DNA from 4 places in the Kitasatospora sp. NPDC127111 genome. Region 2 is predicted to be linked to each of the others. Evidence: riboswitches for the same ligand, from Rfam matches in the RefSeq annotation. Region 2 holds a riboswitch; each other region holds the start of a gene.
The links. Region 2 has a riboswitch for S-adenosylmethionine ahead of thrC (threonine synthase). Riboswitches for the same ligand answer to the same signal wherever they lie in the genome.
Positions count from the first base shown of each region.

Region 1 (4,858 bases), on a different contig from region 2:
GGCGGCGGTCACCAGCGCCAGGGGGTCGTGCGCCGTGCCGGCCCGCGCCGCTCGGCGCAGCTCGGCCGCCCGGAGGTCGTCGGGAGCGAGCGTGTGGGTGCCGAGGCGGTCCGCGCCGCGGCCGTACTCGGCCCGGGCGAGCAGCGACAGGAGGTCGTCGCCCTCCGGCGCCGGCGCACCGGGATTCCACCAGTGGTGCCGCCACTGGGCCACCGTGTCGAGGACGGCCGGGTCTGCGGCGCTGATGTGGTCGGCCGGGCTGGAGGTGTCACGCGGCATCGGGGTGGGCCCTTCCTCGGTGGCGCTGCCACCCGGGTTCGGAACCGGGGCCCCGAGCGGATGGGACGGGCTCCGAAAAGCCGCTCGGTCGGGCCGGAGAGGGGCCCGTGGCATCATCGGGAAGCACCGGCACCTCCGATCCCAGTCGCCACCGGCGACCGCGGAAACGTGCCGGAACCGGAGGATCCCGTGCCTCGAGTCGTGGTCGTCAGCCCGCCGTTCCGCTCGCACGCCGCACCGCTGAGCGTCCTGGGCGCGGCGTTGCGCGACGCCGGGGCCGACGTGACGCTGGCCTGCGCACCGGCCTTCGCCGACCTGGCCCGCGACCACGGCCTGGGCTTCGCCGAGCTCACCGTCACCCGCAACGCCAACCACGGCATCGCGGAACGGACCTTGCGGGCCGGCCGCGAAGCCGAACGGCTCCGGGAGTTCCTGGACGCGACCCGCGACGGCGCCGTCGCGGCCCTGCTCACCCAGGCGCGTCACCGACGGGACGACCTGCTCGCCGACCCCGACCGGATCCTCGCGGAGATCCGCGACCTCGACCGGAGGGCGCGCCCCGACTGGTACCTGGTGGACCAGCTCAGCTACCCGGTGACGCTGGCCATGCACTGCCTGGACCTGCCCTACGCCACGTTCTGCCCCGGCCACCCCAGCTACCTCCCGGCCGGCCCGGAGGCGTACTTCGGACTGCCCTACGCCTGGCCCGACTCGGTCCGTCCCGAGCCGGCGGACCTCGTGCGGCTGCGGGACGCGGCGGCCGGGAACGACCGGGCGTTCACCGAGGCGTTCCACCACGTGGTCCGGCGGCACTCGCCCGGGCGGCCGCTGCCCCAACGGGCCTTCGCGCTCTGCTCGCCGCACGCCGTGGTGTTCAACTACCCGCCGCTGCCCTGGCTCCCGGCCGCCCCGCCGGGCCCGGTGGCCGTCTACGCCGGTCACTGCACGGCGGAGTCGGCGAGCACCGGGCTCGACGACGGCTGGCAGACCACCGTCGCCCGCCTGACCCTTGGCGGGCGCCCACTGGTCCTGATCGCCTTCGGTACCTTCCTCTCGGCCCGCCACGACGTCCTGCGGACGGTCACCCGGGCGGCGCTCGAGTGCACCGCGGCGTCGGTGATCGTCGCCGCCGGCGACCGGGCCGACGAGCTCGCCCGCGATCCGTGGCTGGCGGCGGCGTCGCCGGAACGCCTGTGCGTCGCCGAGTCCGTGCCCCAGCAGGCGCTCCTGGCGCACGCCGCCGTGATGGTCCACCACGGCGGCAACAACTCCTTCACGGAGTGCCTGACGGCAGGCGTTCCGGCGCTCGTCCTGCCCTTCTCCAGCGACCAGTTCGCCATCGCCCACGATCTCGAACGCGCCGGTCTCGGCCTCTCGCGCGACCCGAACACCCTCGACGCCGAGACCGCCGGCGCCGCCCTCCGGGCCCTGCTGGCCACCGGCGGGCACGGCACCGGCGCCCAGCGGGCCGAGGTCCTGGCCGCCGGCCCGCACCGGGCGGCCGACCAGCTGGTCCGCGTCATGCGAGGCGTTCCCCGGGCGCCCGCACCGTCGTAGCCCCGCCCCCGGGCGGCCCACGGGTGCGCCTCGTCTCACCTCGCCTCGTCGCACCTCGCCTCGTCGCACCGACGCGACACGCCAAACGGTGCGTGATCGCTGCAAGTGTCGAACGGTTCCGTGGCCGGTGAACGTGGGAATCCGGAGGCACCGGCCTCCGGATACCGGATACGCGAAGGAGAACTGTCATGGACTTCCGCGACGAGCTTCCCGTCGACCACCGACTCGCGCGGGTCTACCGGGCCGGCGCGGGCCTGTGCGGCGTCGCCCTGCTGGTCTTCGGCTGCCTCGGTCTGTCCGACGGCCTGGCGTTCTTCAGCACCACCGGAGAGCGCGTGGCGGGCCTGTCGAGCAACGGCCTGCTCAGCCTGATCTCGATCGCCACCGCCGGGGTCCTGATCACCGGAGCCGTGATCGGCGGCAACACCGCCTCGACGACCAACATCGCGGTGGGCGGCCTGTTCGTGCTGAGCGGGTTCGTCAACCTCGCCCTGCTCGACTCCGGCGTCAACGTCCTGGCCTTCAGGATCCCCAACGTCGTCTTCAGCTTCGTCATGGGCCTGATCATCGCCACGTTCGGCATGTACGGTCGCGTCAGCGCCAAGTTGCCGCTCGACAACCCGTACTGGCGCCACCGGCACCCCGGATCGGTGCCCCCCGGAGTGGCGCGACAGCTCGCCTCCCCGCCCGGGCGAACAGGCGTCGCCGGCCCCGCGCGCTGACCCGCGGGGTAAGGGGACGCCGGCCCTGAAGACGCCTCACCGACCTCCCGCGCCCGGCGACCGGGCGGGCCGCAGGGCTGTGCCGGGCCGCCTGATTGACGGGGCGCCAGAGGGCGATTGACGGGATCTGTCGGATCTTCGTAGACTCGATTCGGCGAAGAATGTCAGCCCCCAGGCCCCGGCCGGCTGACTGGCAACCCCCACACTGCGGTGGGGTGCCCCGGGGATAAGCCTGGTGGCATGGCGTCATGCCGCAAGCGCGGTGACGGGCCCGGTCGGGCCGGGACGGAGAAGTTCGTGGTGCGGTGGGCGGTCGGGCGACGGGTCGTGGGCCTCCGGCTCGTGGCCAGGCTCGACGTCGACCTGCGGCGGCGGGCCAGCGCGCTCTGTCGCTGACGGCGACGGATCGGCGGGCGAGAGGTGTCCCGCGCGGTCCGTCCAGGTCGTCAAGCCTCGACCCCGCGTGACAGAGGAGCGCCCAGCGGCCGCCCTTTCGCGCGCCTGCTTCAGGAGTATCGATGTCTGCTGGCTCCCCGAGACCCCCGCGTGATCTTCCCGGTTCGCTGCCCGCCGGCCGGGAAGCGGAGTACCGCCGCCTGCGCGAGGCGCTGGACCGGTGTGCGGACGGCCTCGGAAGCGTGATCGCGCTGCACGGGTCGGTGGGCAGTGGCCGGAGCGAACTGCTGTACACGTTCACGGACGTGGCGGCGGAGCGGGGCGTCACGGTGCTGATGGGCACCGGTTCGCCGCTGGAACGGGAGTTCCCGCTGGGCCTGGCCCGGCAACTGCTGCAGAGCGCCCCGGTCGAGCCGCACGAGGCGGCCGCGGCGGAGGCCCTGCTGTCCCAGGGCGCGATCGAGGGCACGCGGCCGCGGTCGGCCGTCGCGGAGGGGGCGCACGGGCGGCTGGGCCAGCCGACCTTGGAGGGCCTGTTCCGGCTGGTCCGGTCCCTCGCGGAGCGGAAGCCCGTCCTGATCGCGGTGGACGACCGCCAGGACGCCGATCCCCAGTCGCTGGAGTTCCTGCTGTACCTGGTCCGGCGCACCCGCAATCTCGGCGTGCTGACCGTGCTCAGCTCGCGCGAGACCATGACGCCGCCGAACCCGTTCTTCGAGGTCGAGTTGGCGCGCCAGCCCCATCACCGGCAGATCAGGCTGGACGTGCTCTCGCCGGAGCTGGTCGCCGAGCTGTGCCGTGAACGCTTCGGCAGCTCCGCCGCGGCCGGCCTGGCGGCGAAGGCGTTCGACCTGACGGGCGGCAACCCGCTGCTCGTCCACAGCCTGCTGGACGACCAGGAGCGGGCCGGTGCGCCCGAGGAGCCGGTGGTCGGCGAGGGCTACCGGCGGGGGCTGATGCACTGCCTGCACCGCATCGACCCGCTGGCGCTGCGGTACGCGCGCGGGGTGGCGGTGCTCGGGCCCTACGCGACCCCGGCCCTGCTGGCCGAGCTGCTGCTCCTGCCGACGGACTCGCTGCCCCGTGCGCTGTACCTGCTGCACGCCGCCGGGCTGTTCCGCGACGGCGGGTTCCGCCATCCGACGGCCGCCGGCGACCTGCTCGCGGCCATGACACCGGCCGACCTCGCGGGCCTCCACCGGCGGGCGGGCGGGCTGCTGGACGCTGCGGGCGCGGAGGCACGCGAAGTGGCCGGCCACGTGCGGGCGGCCGAGGGATACCTGCGGACGTCGGGGTTGCCGGCGTCCGCGCAGGCCGGCCGGCCCGCGGGTGACACTCCCGGGCGGGTCGACGGCGTTCACGTCGGGGGGCGGAGCGGTTCGGACTTCGCCGACGGCCCGGACTTCGCCGACGGCCCGGAACGGCTTGACGGCCTGGAACGGTTCGACGACAGGGACCGAGCCGACGGCTCGGACCGGCTCGACGGCCCGGACCGATTCGGTCGGCGCGGCGGTCCGGTGGACCACGGCGGCGCGGAGCGGGTGCTCGACCCGGTGCCGCCCGAGGGGAGGGGCACACCGGCGCCGGAACCCGGCGGAGCGGGAGCCCCGGGAGCGGGTGGCCGCGCCCTCGGCGGCGAGCCGGTCGGCGGGGCGGCGATCCGGTGCGTTCCCTCGCTGCCCGGGACGGTGGTGGACGCGGCGAGCGCGGTGCGCCACGAGCTGAAGGAGATCCGGCACCTGTTCTGGCACGGTCGCCCGGACCAGGGGTTGGTGGCGCTGGAGCGGTTCGAGTCCCGTCCGGAGAACGCGGGGTCGGCGGACGGACTGCGGGCCTGGCTGGCGTACTGGTACCCGTCACTGCTGCCCGGGCCGACCGGGGAGGGCCCGGCGGGCAGGGCCGAG
Region 1 covers NZ_JBHXTG010000020.1:83,325-88,182, forward strand. Annotated here, with positions in the region: gene ACFVHB_RS15470 (glycosyltransferase) at 1-279, opposite strand, end outside; gene ACFVHB_RS15475 (glycosyltransferase) at 469-1,836, shown strand; gene ACFVHB_RS15480 (DUF4383 domain-containing protein) at 2,025-2,558, shown strand; SAM riboswitch class IV at 2,712-2,824, shown strand; gene ACFVHB_RS15485 (AAA family ATPase) at 3,077-4,858, shown strand, end outside.
Region 1: another riboswitch for S-adenosylmethionine. It lies ahead of ACFVHB_RS15485 (AAA family ATPase); the one in region 2 lies ahead of thrC (threonine synthase).

Region 2 (4,858 bases):
CCCCATCTACTCTCTTACAACTTATATACATCCCGCCCTAACTGGGCCCACGGCCCCGCGGCAAGTGAATTCCGTGCCCGCGGGCGGCCGGTGCCTCGGCGGGAGGGATTTGCCAGGTGGTGCGCGGCTCAGCAGCCGCCGGCCACCGCCGGAATGATCGAGACGCTCGCGCCGTCCTTGATCTCGGTCGCCAGGCCCTCCGCGAAGCGCACGTCGTCGTCGTTCACGTAGACGTTGACGAAACGGCGCAGCTTGCCGGTGTCGTCGAGGATGCGGGCGGAGATCCCGGCGTGGTTGCGCTCCAGGTCGGCGATGACGTCACCCAGGGTGGCGCCCTCGGCGGCCACCTCGGCGGCGCCGCCGGTGTAGGTGCGCAGGATGGTCGGGATGCGGACGTTGGCGCTCATGGGGGCTTCTCCTTGCGGCGGGGCGGCGGGTGGCCGCGGGTGGGTGGCGGCGAGCGGTGGCGGGGGTCAGGCGGAGGCGAGGCCGGCGTCGCGGAACGAGGCCAGCGTCGGGCGGATGACCGCGGTCATCCCGGCGTCGGAGACCGCGTCCAGGGTCTTCAGGCCGTCACCGGTGTTGATCGCGACGGTCTCCTTGGCCGGGTCCAGCTGACCGGTCTCGACCAGCTTCTTCAGCACGCCGACGGTCACCCCGCCCGCGGTCTCGGCGAAGACGCCCTCGGTGCGGGCCAGCAGCTTGATCGCGGCCACCACCTCGGCGTCGGTCACGTCCTCGACGGCGCCGCCGGTGCGGCGGGCGATGTCCAGCACGTACGGGCCGTCGGCCGGGTTGCCGATCGCCAGCGACTTGGCGATGGTGTCCGGCTTGACCGGCCGGATCACGTCATGGCCGGCCTTGAACGCCGCCGACACCGGCGAGCAGCCCGCGGCCTGGGCGCCGAAGATCCGGTACGGCCGGTCCTCGACCAGACCGAGCTTGATCAGCTCCTGCAGCCCCTTGTCGATCTTCGTCAGCTGCGAGCCCGAGGCGATCGGGATCACGATCTGCTCCGGCAGGCGCCAGCCCAACTGCTCGCAGATCTCGTACGCCAGCGTCTTGGAACCCTCGCCGTAGTACGGGCGGAGGTTGACGTTGACGAAGCCCCAGCCCTCGCCGGCCGGGTCGCCGATCAGCTCCGAGCAGAAGCGGTTCACGTCGTCGTAGTTGCCCTCGATGCCGACCAGCTCACCGCCGTAGACACCGGCCATCACGACCTTGCCCTGCTCCAGGTCGTGCGGGATGAACACGCAGGACTTGAAACCGGCCCGGGCGGCGGCCGCGCCCACCGCGCCGGCCAGGTTGCCGGTCGAGGAGCAGGACAGCGTGGTGAAGCCGAACGCCCGCGCCGCCTCGATCGCGCAGGCCACCACGCGGTCCTTGAACGAGTGCGTCGGGTTGCCCGAGTCGTCCTTGACGTGCAGCTGGGCGGTGAACCCGAGCTCGCGGCCCAGGTTGTCCGCCTTCACCAGCGGGGTCCAGCCGGGGTTCAGGTTGGGCTTCGAGGCGACGTCCGCCGGCACCGGCAGCAGCGGCGCGTAGCGCCAGATCGAGGCCGGACCGGACTCGATCCGCTTGCGCAGCTCCTCCGCGGCCTCGCTGCCGAAGTCGTACGCGATCTCCAGCGGCCCGAAGCACTCCAGGCAGGCGAAGCTCGGACCGAGCGGGAAACGGGTACCGCACTCGCGACAGGACAGGGCGGCGGCGGGGCCGAGGTCAACGGTTGCGGGTGCGACGGTGTCGAAAGCCATGATGGCGGAGGCCTCTCTCCTCATCTTCCCCGTGGCGCGGTCGCGCCACGGGCCGGAATTGGCACCTGTCCCGCCGGGGCCTGGACGACAGCCGCGCGAGAAGGTTGCCGGGACGTCAACGGGCCGTTCCCTCAGTCCCTCTGGATGAGCTCTGTGAAGTTGTGGTCATGCTCAGCGGTGACCCCGGCGTGCGAAGGTCCGACCGCTGTACGAAGACTGTATCCGAAGGCGTCAACCGTGAACGGGACCGTCCGCCACGCGAGATGGCGCGTCCCACCCGTCCCCGGCCCGCCGCCGTCCGGCCCCGAACCCGCCCCGAACCCGACCTCGAACCCGCCGCCCGCACCCCGATCCGAGCCCGGCCCCCACCCGGACCCGAGCCCGAGCCCGAACCCGCCGCCCGAACCCGCCGAGGAGAGACCCGTGCCCGCCGACCCGACACCCGAGCTCCTCCCGCAGGCGGCGTCCTGGCTGCGCCGCCGCTCGTGGAGCGCGGCCGACCGGCCGGTGCGCACCCTGCTGGACGCCAAGCGGGCCGCCGGCCGCGCGGGCACCGTCAGCGTCGTCCTGCCCGCCCTGGACGAGGAGGCCACCGTCGGCGACATCGTCCGCACCATCCGCCGCGAGCTGATGGAACGCCTGCCGCTGGTCGACGAACTCGTCGTGGTCGACTCCGGCTCCGCGGACGACACCGCCGCGGCGGCCGCCGCGGCCGGCGCCCGGGTGGTCCACCGCGACGACATCCTGCCCCGGCTGCCCGCCGCCCCCGGCAAGGGCGAGGTGCTCTGGCGCTCGCTGCTGGTCACCAGCGGCGAGATCGTCTGCTTCGTCGACGCCGACCTGCGCGAGTTCGACCCCGCCTTCGTCTCCGGCATCGTCGGCCCGCTGCTCACCGAACCGGACATCCAGCTGGTCAAGGCCATGTACGACCGACCGCTGGAGACGGACGGGGCGGTCGTGCCCGCGGGCGGCGGCCGGGTCACCGAACTGGTCGCCCGCCCGCTGCTCAACCTGCACTGGCCGGAACTCGCCGGTTTCGTCCAGCCGCTCGGCGGCGAGTACGCGGCCCGCCGCTCCCTGCTCGAACGCCTCCCGTTCCCCACCGGCTACGGCGTGGAGCTGGGCCTGCTGGTCGACGCCCTGGAGACGGCCGGACTGGACGCCCTCGCCCAGGTGGACGTCGGGGTCCGCCACCACCGGCACCAGGACAGCCAGGCGCTCGGCCGGATGGCCGCCACCATCTACCGCACCGCCCTCGAACGGCTCGACCGCACCCACCGGCTCAAGGCGTCCGCCGACCTGGTGCGCCCGCTGCTCACCCAGTTCACCCGCGACCCGCGCGCCCTCCCCCAGCCCCCGGGCGGCGGAACCCCCATCTTCACCCCCCGCACCTACGGGATCACCGCCCTGGAACGGCCCCCGATGCACACCGTCCCCGAGTACGTGACCCGGCACCTCCCCCGCTGAGGGGTTTGCGGCCGCGGACCCACGGCAACATCCCACTCATGGGCGATCTCACGACCGAGCGTTCGAGTCAGACCGGCACCGCCCCCGTCCTGGTGGCCTCCAACCGGGGACCGGTGTCGTTCGGCACGGCGGACGACGGCACGCTGACCCTCCGCCGGGGCGGAGGAGGCCTGGTCTCCGGGCTCTCCGCCATCGACGACCCGGACGCCGTCTGGGTCTGCGCGGCCCTCGGCGACGCCGACCGCAGAGCCGCCCGGGAGGCACCCGACGGGCGGCTCGACCGGGCCGGCCACGACGTCGGCGGGCAGGCCGTCCGGATGCTGGACATAGATCCCGAGACCTTCGCCCGCGCCTACAACGGCGTGGCCAACTCGACCCTCTGGTTCGTCCACCACCTGCTCTACGACACCCCGACCGCACCCGCCTTCGACGCCGGCTTCCGCGCCGAATGGCAGGCCTACACCGCCTACAACACCGCGTTCGCCGAGGCGCTCGCCGCCGAGGCAGCCCGCGGCGCCGCCGTCCTGGTCCAGGACTACCACCTCTCGCTGACCCCGGCCCTGCTCCGCGCCGCCCGGCCCGACCTGCGGATCGGCCACTTCTCGCACACCCCCTGGGCGCCGCCCGAGTACTTCCGGCTGCTGCCCGACGACGTCGCCGAGGCCGTCCTCACCGGCATCCTCGGCGCCGACCGGGCCGGCTTCCTCACCCGCCGCTGGGCCCTGGCGTTCGCCGACTGCTGCGAGCGGCTCCTCGGCGCCACCGTCGACCGCGCCGCGCTCACCGTCACGCACGCCGGCCGCACCACGCGCCTCGGCGTCCACGCGCTCGGCGCCGACGCCGACTTCCTGCGCGAGCGGGCCCACCGCCCGGACGTCGAGGAACGCCTCGCCGCGCTCCGCGCGGCCGTCGGCGACCGGCGCACCGTCGTCCGGGTCGACCGCACCGAGCTGAGCAAGAACATCGTCCGCGGCTTCCAGGCCTACCGGCACCTGCTGCGCACCCGGCCCGAGTGGCGGGACCGGGTGGTGCACATCGCCTTCGCCTACCCGTCCCGGACCGACCTGGCCGAGTACCGCGACTACACCGCCCAGGTCCGGCGGCTCGCCGACGAGATCAACGCCGAGTTCGCCACCCCCGCCTGGCAGCCGCTGATCCTGCACGTCAACGACGACTTCCCGCGCTCGCTGGCCGCCTACCGGCTGGCCGACGTCGCCCTGGTCAACCCGATCCGCGACGGCATGAACCTGGTCGCCAAGGAGGTGCCCGTGGTGTCCGACCGCGGCTGCGCCCTCGTGCTCTCCCGCGAGGCCGGCGCGCACGCCGAACTCGCCGACGACGCGCTGACGGTCAACCCCTACGACGTGATCGCCACCGCCGAGGCCCTGCACACCGCGCTCGGCATGCCGGCCGACGAGCGCGCCGAGCGGACCAAGCGGCTCGCCGCCGCGGCGACCGCGCTCCCGCCCCAGCAGTGGTTCCTCGACCAGCTCGACGCGCTCGACGACCTCGGCTGAGGCCGCGGGCTCACGGGGCCCCGGCGGACCGGCCGAGCTCCGCCGCCAGCCGCTCCAGCAGCGCCGCCACGCCGGCCGGGCCCTCGACCACCAGGTCGGCCCGGTCGGCGAGCTCCTTCA
Region 2 covers NZ_JBHXTG010000139.1:4,443-9,300, reverse strand. Annotated here, with positions in the region: gene ACFVHB_RS39400 (ubiquitin-like small modifier protein 1) at 129-407, opposite strand; gene thrC (threonine synthase) at 474-1,754, opposite strand; SAM riboswitch class I at 1,772-1,905, opposite strand; gene ACFVHB_RS39390 (glucosyl-3-phosphoglycerate synthase) at 2,178-3,221, shown strand; gene ACFVHB_RS39385 (trehalose-6-phosphate synthase) at 3,260-4,738, shown strand; gene otsB (trehalose-phosphatase) at 4,749-4,858, opposite strand, start outside.

Region 3 (4,858 bases), on a different contig from region 2:
ATCGCGGCCTCCAGATCGGTGATCCGCAGGGCGGCCTGCGGGGACTCGACGGCCTCCAGCGCGGCGGCCAGGCGGGTGCGTTGCGCGCGCAGGCGCTCCACCTCGGCCTCGGCGGTGCGGAACGCGGCGACGGCCTCGCGCCACGACGGCACGGGCCGGGCGGGAGCGGCGGCCGGGACGGTGCCGGCACCAGCGGCCGGGCGGCGTCCGCGGGGCCCCGGCGGGTTCGGTGGCACCCAGTCGCCGAGGATCGACTTCATGCCGCGCAGCGGCGGCAGCCCGGCGGCGGTGCGGGCGTCGGTCTCCCGCTCCGGCAGGCGGCCCCACCAGAACCGCTCGCTGAACTCCCGGCGGTTGGCCTTGTTGCCGAGTACGGCCGCCACCAGGCCCCAGGCCGGCGCCCCGCCGAGCAGGGCGGAGGCGAGATCGGAGAAGTGGTCCGGGCCGCCCTGCCAGTGCTCGCCGAGTGCGTCCAGGCCCGGCAGTTCGGCGGTGATGTTCTCCACCGCGCCGTTGTTGGAGGAGGTGACCACGATCTCGAACCCGGTCAGCCGCGGGTCCAGCCGGACGACGTAGCGCCGGTGCCTGCCCTGCCGGTCGAGGCCCTGCCACGCGCGGCCGGTGAACGCCTGCCCCGGCCGGTCGAAGGAGGCCATGACGGCCGCCCGTTCGACCACCAGGGCGGCCACCAGGTCGCGCAGCATCGTGGTCTTGCCCGTGCCCGGCGGACCGTTCACCGAGAACATCCCGCCCTCGGTGCCGGTGCGGTCGGCGAGCATGCGGTCCACCGCGAACTGCTGGCTCAGCGCGAGCGGGAAGCGCGCGGGTGAGGGCCACCGGCCGGCCGGCACCAGAGCCGGGGCCACCCCGGCCAGGACGGCCTCGCGCGCCTGCCGCACGTCGGTGCGTGCCCCCACGTCGACCGAGTCCCGCTCGGTCAGGTAGGCGTCCAGCGCCGGCCCGAGCCCTTCGCCGGCCGCCGCCCGCACCCGGGCCAGGTCGGGTGGAAGAAGGCTGTTCAGGAACGGCGCGGCGACGGTGGCCTTCGCCCGCGGGTCACGCGGACGGTGGACCAGCCGGCTGCGCACGCGGATCACCCGCGGCCTCAGGTGCGCCTCGACCCCGCACAGGTCCGCGATCTGTGCGGTCAGCGCGACCAGGTCGGCGAGACCCACTGCCCGCGGACCCGCATCGTCCGCCCCGTCGGGCGGACCCGCGTCCGGGGTCGCAGGCGCGGCGGCGTGCCCGGAGCCGGCCGGGCGGCCGTCCTCCGGGCCGTCCGGCTCATCCGGGTCCTCTGCGTGCTCCGCGGCGGGACGGCGGGCAGCGGCCCAGTCGGCGGCGCGCCGTACGAGCGGTTCCGCGGCGCCCTGCCATGCGGCGCCGGCGACCTCGCCGAACAGCGCCCCCACCGCGCCCACGGCCGCGCCGCCCAGGATCTCGGCCAGCAGCTGCCGCCAGGCGGAGGCCCGGGACGCGGACGCGGGATCCGCCGCAGCTTGCGGGTGGGACGGCTGCCCGGGCACCGGTCCCGAGCCGGGGGAGTAGGGGATGCGGACGGCGGTCAGCTTGTCGATCGCGTTGCCGAACGCGTCGTTCAGGTCCTCGAAGCCGTCCAGCCACCCCGGCACGGACGGCCCGGGATCGAAGAGCCGACCGGTTGCCCACCCGCACGCGGAGATCACCGACGTGTCCTCCACCGGCCGGCCCTCATCGTCCAGGACCAGGGCGAACATGGCGCTCTGCCCCGACAGCACCAGCTCCGCCTGCGGCACCCCGGGGTCGGGGTCGGTCCCCTCGGGCAGCACCGTGATCATCGCCTGGCGCAGCAGCTCCAGGTCGAAGACGCCGCCGTACACCTCGTGGCGCCACATCTTGCCGTAGGGAGCCCGGCGCTTCGCCGTCGCCGGGTGGTCCGGATGCCACGGCAACGGCAGGCGCTCCTGGCCCGGTTGTGGGTCCAGGTCCACGACGTACTCGTCCGCGGGCCCGGAGCGCGCGGCACGGCGCCGGCGCGGCAGCGAGGGGATGCCCGGAGGGCTGAACAGCTCGATCGCCCGCCAGCACTCCAGCACGGCCTCCCGGTGACGGTCCCGCACGTGTCCGTTCCGCACTCATTGCCCCCGTGTCGAATGCGCGGCACGCGGCCGCTTCGTGTGCCGATCAGCTGCCCGCAGAATCTACCGGACGCCGGCCCCCGGGCCGAGTGGGCTGATCACCGCCCTGTCGAGGCGTCAGGGACCCTGGCCTGTCGGCATATCGGAGGCGGAGTGGCCTCCTCCTCCCGGAGCTGCCCGGCAGCACGGCAGCCACGGCCCGGTGGAGCCGACGGGCGGTGCGCCGGCACGGAGGGCACGAAGCACCCGGGCGTGAAGGCGGGGAGGTTTGGCGGGGCGGCCGGGGAATCTTGTATGGTTCCTCGCGAATCATCCAGAGGGGTGGAGGGACCGGCCCTACGAAGCCCCGGCAACTCCCCGGTCGACCCGGCGTGCGAAGTACGCGCCGTGCCGCCCGGGATCAGTGCCAACTCCGGCCTGTCGCCAACGTGGCGCGGGAAAGATGAGGAGACACGGTGCTCTCTGTGCTGTCCTTCGCCCGGGCGCTTCCCGCCCCGGCCCTTCCGCGTACCCGTCTCGTGCCCGGCGCAGGCAATCGGCCGACTTCTCCGGCCCGTCCTCGCTGACCGCCCCCGCTCCCCGCGCGGGAGCCCCCCCTGGGCGGACCCCCCCGCCGCTCACGGGATTTCGAGACTGGAGTACCCATCCATGGACATCACGAGCGGCGTCGGCGTGCTCGACAAGGCCACCTCGATCCTCGGCACCCTGGAGGCCGGGCCGACCACCCTGGCCGGACTCGTCGCCGCCACCGGCTTGGCGCGGCCCACCGCCCACCGGCTCGCGGTCGCGCTGGAACACCACCGCCTGGTCAGCCGGGACCTGCAGGGCCGGTTCGTGCTCGGCCCCCGGCTCGCCGAGCTCTCGGCGGCCGCCGGCGAGGACCGGCTGCTGGCCGCCGCCGGTTCGGTCCTCACCCACCTGCGGGACGTCACCGGGGAGAGCGCGCAGCTCTACCGCCGCCAGGGCGAGGTCCGCATCTGCGTGGCCGCCGCCGAGCGGCTCTCCGGACTTCGCGACACCGTCCCCGTCGGCGTCACCCTCCCCATGAAGGCCGGCTCCGCCGCCCAGATCCTGCTCGCCTGGGAGGAGCCCGAGCGCCTCCACCGCGGTCTCCAGGGCGCCCGTTTCACCGCCACCGCCCTGAGCGGCGTACGGCGCCGCGGCTGGGCGCAGTCCGTCGGTGAACGCGAGCCGGGGGTGGTCTCCGTGTCCGCGCCCGTCCGCGGCCCGTCCAACCGGGTGGTGGCCGCGGTCTCCGTCTCCGGTCCGGTCGAACGCCTCTCGCGCCACCCCGGCGCGCACGTCTCCCAGGTCGTCGTCGAGGCGGGACACCGCCTCACCGAAGCCCTCCGCCACTCCTGAACGGCCCGCGGCGCTTCCTGACGCCGCCGCGCCGCCGCCGGGGGCGCCGGCGGCGGGCGGGTCAGTCGAGCTCGTTCTTGTGGACGACACCACCCTTGACGATGAGGCAGTGGACGCTAGCGCGGGGCTGCGCGTGCCGCCTCGGGGAGGGCGGCCGCCGGGGCTCCGGGGTGGCGGGGGCCGAGCAGGACGACCACGCCGTCGGGGTGCGGTGCCGGGCGGGTGACCGGGCGCCAGCCGTGCCGCAGGTAGAAGTCGAGCGGCCCGCCGGCGGCGGCCGTGGTGAACAGCCAGAGCCGGCCGCGGGGCGCTGCCGCGCTCACCGCGTTCAGCAGGGCCGTTCCCAGGCCCTGGCCGGCGTGGTCGGGGTGGACCGCCAGTTCGTCGATCTTCAGGGCACCGCCCAGCAGGTCGCGGGTGCCGCGCTCGCCGAGGCCCTCGGTGGCGTGGCGGTAGGAGCCTTCGGAGGGGAAGGGCTCCGGCGTGGTCCAGGCGGTGGCGAATCCGACGAGACGACCGTCGGCGCGGCGGGCGGCGGCCGCGGTGAACCCCGGTCGGTCGGCGTCCCGGCCCAGTCGGTCCAGGAACTCGTCGGCCAGGTGGGCGGGTTCGTTCCACGGCGGTCGGCCGAAGGCCTGCGCGTACACGTCGCGGACGTCGGCGGCCCGGCCGAGCAGCGCGGTCCGGTCCACCCGGCGCACGTCGACGGCGGTGGTACGACGCGCGCCGTGGCCGGCGACGGAGTCGTCGCGGGACGACTCGATGCCCGGCGCCCCCGGTGATCCCGTCATCGGCCCCAGCTCCCCCTTTTTGCTTATGGAATGCAGCTGCATCATATAAGCAATAAGCCTGCGCCTGGGAGTTCTTGACCGAAAGCGGGGGAACGTGAAAGGGCGCGGGGGCGGCGCCGTGCGGGTGTACCCGGCCCGGGCGGGAATCAGGCGGGGTGGCCTGCCTCGATGTCGGAGACGTCCCGGTAGGACAGCACCGACGCGCCGGTGGGCGGGGCACTGACGGCCACCGGCGCCAGCAGCAGGCCGGTGTGGTCGCCCCAGTCCGCGCAGTCGATGACGCGGCCCACGAACCAGGCCGGCGCGTCCGCGAGGACCGGCACGCCGTAGGGCCCGTGGTACCACTCCACGCGGGCGAACTTGTCGGTGTCGTCGCCGCTCCGCCCGCCGAACAGTTCGGCCAGCCCCTGCCCGTGCGGCAGCAGGTGGACGCCCAGCGCGTCGGCCGCCAGGGCGGCGTCGTACGTGTGGTTCGCCTTGGAGATCCACACCACGAACCGCGGAGGGTGGATGGAGCACTGCCCCGCGAACCCGACCAGGCACCCCGCCGGCGGTGGACCGGGAGCGGTCACCACGTAGACCGGCTGG
Region 3 covers NZ_JBHXTG010000053.1:2,103-6,960, forward strand. Annotated here, with positions in the region: gene ACFVHB_RS27255 (AAA domain-containing protein) at 1-2,099, opposite strand, end outside; SAM riboswitch class I at 2,424-2,566, shown strand; gene ACFVHB_RS27260 (IclR family transcriptional regulator) at 2,766-3,479, shown strand; gene ACFVHB_RS27265 (GNAT family N-acetyltransferase) at 3,596-4,270, opposite strand; gene ACFVHB_RS27270 (flavin reductase family protein) at 4,417-4,858, opposite strand, start outside.
Region 3: another riboswitch for S-adenosylmethionine. It lies ahead of ACFVHB_RS27260 (IclR family transcriptional regulator); the one in region 2 lies ahead of thrC (threonine synthase).

Region 4 (4,858 bases), on a different contig from region 2:
TGAGGGAGCAGGGCCCATGGCGTACACGACCGACGAGACGCTGACCGTTCTCGTCTACAGCCACGACCGCAACACCCGCGAGCAGGTGCTGACGGCGCTCGGCCGCCGGCCCGCGGAGGATCTGCCGGAGCTGTCCTACCTGGAGTGCGCCACGACTCCCGCGGTGCTGAAGGCGCTGGAGAAGGGGGGAGTGGACCTCTGCGTGCTGGACGGCGAGGCGGTGCCGGCCGGCGGGCTGGGGCTGGCGCGCCAGCTGAAGGACGAGATCTACGGCTGCCCGCCGGTGCTGGTGCTGATCGGCCGGCCGCAGGACTCCTGGCTGGCCGCCTGGAGCCGGGCCGACGCGGCGATCTCCCAGCCGGTGGACCCGGTGGCGCTGGCCGAGGCCGCCGCCGTCCTGCTCCGCGCCCGGGTGGCGAAGCGGACGCCGGTCGTCCGCTAGCGGCCGGTGGAACAGGCCTTTTCCGGCGGGCCGTCTCAGTGGAAGAGAAGAAGGGTCGCGGCGGGACGGTGGCGTCCCGCCGCTCGATAGGCTGACTCCGACCCTACGGACGTCCCTTCGGGGAACCACAAGAGCTGGAGTCGGCCATGGTGAACGTGAACCCTGCGAACGGCGGCAAGGACCCCGTGCAGGTGGTCCGCACCTGGCCGGACATCCTGTCGGCGCTGCTGCGGGGCGAGGACCTCGACCAGGGCGCCACCTCGTGGGCGATGGACCGGATCATGAGCGGCGAGGCCTCCCCCGCCCAGGTGGCCGGCTTCATGGTGGCGCTGCGGGCCAAGGGCGAGACCGTCGACGAGGTGGCCGGCCTGGTCGACGCGATGTACGCGCACGCCGAGCCGCTCTCCGTCCCCGGCCCGGCGGTGGACATCGTCGGCACCGGCGGCGACCGGGCCAAGACCGTCAACATCTCCACCATGTCCGCGATCGTCGCCGCGGCCGCGGGCGCCAAGGTGGTCAAGCACGGCAACCGGGCCGCCTCCTCGGCGAGCGGCTCCTCGGACGTGCTGGAGAAGCTCGGCATCGCCCTCGACCTCTCCGCCCGGCGGGTCGCCGAGGTGGCCGAGGAGGTCGGGCTCACCTTCTGCTCCGCCGCGAAGTTCCACCCGTCGATGCGGCACGCCGCCACCGCCCGGCGCGACCTCGGGGTGCCGACCGCGTTCAACATCCTGGGACCGCTGACCAACCCGGCGCGGGTGACCGCGCACGCGATCGGCTGCTTCGACACCCGGCTGGCCGGGCTGATCGCCGGCGTGCTGGCCCGGCGCGGTGCCACGGCGCTGGTCTTCCGGGGCGACGACGGCCTCGACGAGCTGACCATCACCACCACCTCGCGGGTCTGGATCGTCTCCGGCGGAGAGGTCACCGAGACCGCCTTCGACCCGCGTGAGGTCGGCATCGAACCGGTCGGCATCGAGGCGCTGCGCGGAGCCGACCCGGCGTACAACGCGGAGGTCGCCCGCCGGCTGCTGGCCGGGGAGCGCGGGCCGGTGCGCGACGCCGTCCTGCTGAACACCGCGGCCGGACTGGTGGCCCTGGACCTCACCGCCGCGCCGCTCGCCGAGCAGCTGGCGGCGGGCATGGAGCGGGCCGCGGCGGCCATCGACTCGGGCGCCGCGCTGGACGTCCTGAAGCGCTGGTCGGAGGCCACCGCCAAGGCGTGAAGCGGGAGTTGCGGTCCCGCGGGGAAGCCGCCCCGCGGGACCCTCCCGTCCCGGAGGCGGGGGGCGAGTAGCTGTCCGGATGGCGGAACGGCGTTTGACCACTCGCCGGACGCGACCTAGAGTCCTGCCCAGGTCATGAGTGACAGCGTCAAGCCCCAGCTTGCTGTCCGGCAACCCTCCGTCCGTGGCGGGGTGCCCTGGGTGAGGACCGGGTCCCGCGGCAATCCGTCCGCGTGACAAGCGCGGACGCCGGCTGACACGCACTCCCGGGGTCCTTGACCCGTACCAGGAGTGCATCCCGATGTCCCTCTCCACCGAAATCTGCGCCCCGCTCGCCGTCCTCGGCCACGACGTCGAGGTCCCGCTCGCCAGCGGTGCGAAGGTCGGCTACGCGGCGCTCGACTACGCCGCCAGCTCCCCGGCACTCCAGCGGGTCTGGGACGACGTCGCCGCCTACGCCCCCTACTACGGCAGCGTGCACCGCGGCGCCGGCTACCTCTCCCAGCTCTCCACCGACCTGTTCGAGCAGAGCCGCCGCACCGTCGCCGAGTTCCTCGACCTGCGCGAGGGTGACCAGGTGGTCTTCACCCGGGCCACGACGGACTCGCTCAACCTGCTGGCCCGCGCCGTCCCGGCGGGCACCCGGGTGTTCGCCTTCGAGACCGAGCACCACGCCTCGCTGCTGCCCTGGGCCCACGCCGGCCTGGACGTCACCTACCTGCGGGCCCCGCGCTCGCGGGCCGCGGCGGTCGCCGCCCTGGACGCCGCGCTGACCGGGGCGCCCGAGGGCCCCAAGCTGCTCTGCGTCACCGGCGCCTCCAACGTCACCGGCGAGCTCTGGCCGGTCGCCGAGCTCGCCGCGACCGCCCACCGGCACGGCGCCCGGGTGGTGCTGGACGCCGCGCAGCTCGCCCCGCACCACCGGGTCTCGGTGCGCGACCTGGACGTGGACTGGATCGCCTTCTCCGGGCACAAGATCTACGCGCCGTTCGGCGCCGGGGTGCTGGCGGGCCGCGCCGACTGGCTGGACGCGGCCGAGCCGTACCTGGCCGGCGGCGGCGCCACCCGTACGGTGGCCCGGGAGACCGACGGCTCGGTGGCCGTGCGGTGGCACACCGGTCCGGCCCGGCACGAGGCCGGCTCGCCCAACGTGATCGGTGCCTACGCCATCGCCTCGGCCTGCCGGGCGCTGACCGAGGCGGGCTGGGACGCGCTGGAGGCCCGCGAGCAGCAGCTGGTCGCCCGGCTGAAGGCCGGCCTGGCGGAGGTCCCGCAGGTGAAGGTGCTGAACCTGTTCGGCGCCGACTCGGCCCGCGTGGGCGTGCTCTCCTTCGTCGTCCAGGGCTGGAACAGCTCGCACTTCTCGGCCGCGCTCTCCGCCGAGTACGGCATCGGCGTGCGCGACGGGCTGTTCTGCGCGCACCCGCTGGTGCGCGCGCTGCTGAACGACGACGCGCCGGCGGTCGATTCGACGTGCGGTGCCCCGGATCCCTCGCTCCCGGGCGAGCGGAGCCTCAACGCGATCCGGGTCAGCTTCGGCGCCGGCACCCCGGACGAGCACATCGACCGCTTCCTGGCCGCCGTCCGCGAGCTGGTCACGGACGGCGCGGCCTGGAACTACCGCAACGAGGGCGGCCGTTGCGTCCCCACCGGGCAGATCGACAGGGGCCGCCGAGAGGGCTGAGCGCTACTCGTCGAGGCCGAGCGCGAAGGCGGCCTCCAGGTCGTGCTGGGAGTAGGTGCGGAAGGCGATCTGGGTCTCGGTGTGGGCCACGCCCGGGACCTTGTTCAGCCGGCCGGGGATCACCTCGGCCAGGTCGTCGTGCCGGCGCACCCGCACCATCGCCACCAGGTCGTAACCACCGGTGACCGAGTAGACCTCGCTGACGCCCTCGATGGCGGCGATCGCCTCGGCGATCTCCGGGATGCGGTCGACGCTGGTCTTGATCAGGACGATGGCGGTGATCACTGTGGGCTCCTTTGTGAGGTGCCGCCAGGGTAGCGGGCGTCAGCCCCGCCGGCGCGGGGGGCGGGTGGCCAGGGTGCAGCCGTACAGGAAGCCCGCCGAGAAGCCGATCACGTGCACCAGGTAGGCCACCCCGGCCCCGGCGGAGTGCACCGACCACCACTGCAGGGCGAACCAGAGCCCGAGCACCAGCCAGGCCGGGAACCGCAGCGGCAGGAAGAACAGCAGCGGGACGAGCGTGGTCACCCGGGCCCGCGGGTGGAAGCGCAGGTAGGCGCCGAGGACGGCCGAGATCGCGCCCGAGGCACCGATCAGCACCCGGGTCGAGTCCGGCGAGTGCGCCTCGGCCAGCGCGAAGCCGTAGGTGGCCAGCGAGCCGGCGGCCAGGTAGAAGAGGGCGAACCTGGCCCGGCCGAGCCGTTCCTCGACGGTGGGGCCGAAGACGTGGAGGAAGAGCAGGTTGCCCAGCAGGTGCAGCCAGCCGGCGTGCAGGAAGAGGGAGCTGAGCACCGACAGGGCCGGGTGCTTGCCCGGCGTCGCCGCCGCCGGGCAGCCGGGTACCGGGTCGGGGGCCTCGGCGAGCTGTTCGGCGGTCAGCGGGTGCCCGGCCAGCAGCTCCGCCGGTACGGCGCCCCAGCGCTGCTCGTACCGCTGCTCCGCGCAGACCCGGTCGTGGCCGCGGCCGTACAGCGGATTGAGTCCGGCGGCCGGGCCGAGCAGGAAGACCACGGTGTTGAGCGCGATCAGCGCGTAGCTGACGGCCGGGACGGGCACGGCCGGGCGGCCGCCCCGCGCACCGGTGTGGTCGAGGACCGGGATCGCCATGGGGCCAAGCATCCCTCCGCCCGGCCCGGGTGACACCGGGCTTACGGCAGGTGGGCTAGGGAGCCACCGCGGGGTGCCGATGGTCGTAACCGGTCGTCGGCGTGGTTGCCCCAGGCAATAGGCTTGGGGCGGGCATTCCCGCCTCCCGCCGCCGACGCCGGGGCTCCGGGGGGAGCGCCTGAGCCCACCCAGGGACCACCCGAGAGGATCCCCGATGACCGTCCCCGCCCTGACCGCCGAGACGCGCTGGCGCTGCACCCTGTGCGGCAACCTGACCCGCTTCGACGTGACCCGGACCGCCCGGGTGACCGAGTTCCTCCACTTCGACCTGGCCGGCGAGTCCAAGGTGGAGGAGACCGAGGTCCACAGCGAGACCGTCGAGTCGGTGCGCTGCCGCTGGTG
Region 4 covers NZ_JBHXTG010000069.1:15,587-20,444, reverse strand. Annotated here, with positions in the region: gene ACFVHB_RS31480 (hypothetical protein) at 17-442, shown strand; gene trpD (anthranilate phosphoribosyltransferase) at 589-1,665, shown strand; SAM riboswitch class IV at 1,797-1,914, shown strand; gene ACFVHB_RS31470 (aminotransferase class V-fold PLP-dependent enzyme) at 1,967-3,349, shown strand; gene ACFVHB_RS31465 (Lrp/AsnC ligand binding domain-containing protein) at 3,353-3,634, opposite strand; gene ACFVHB_RS31460 (rhomboid family intramembrane serine protease) at 3,674-4,456, opposite strand; gene ACFVHB_RS31455 (hypothetical protein) at 4,671-4,858, shown strand, end outside.
Region 4: another riboswitch for S-adenosylmethionine. It lies ahead of ACFVHB_RS31470 (aminotransferase class V-fold PLP-dependent enzyme); the one in region 2 lies ahead of thrC (threonine synthase).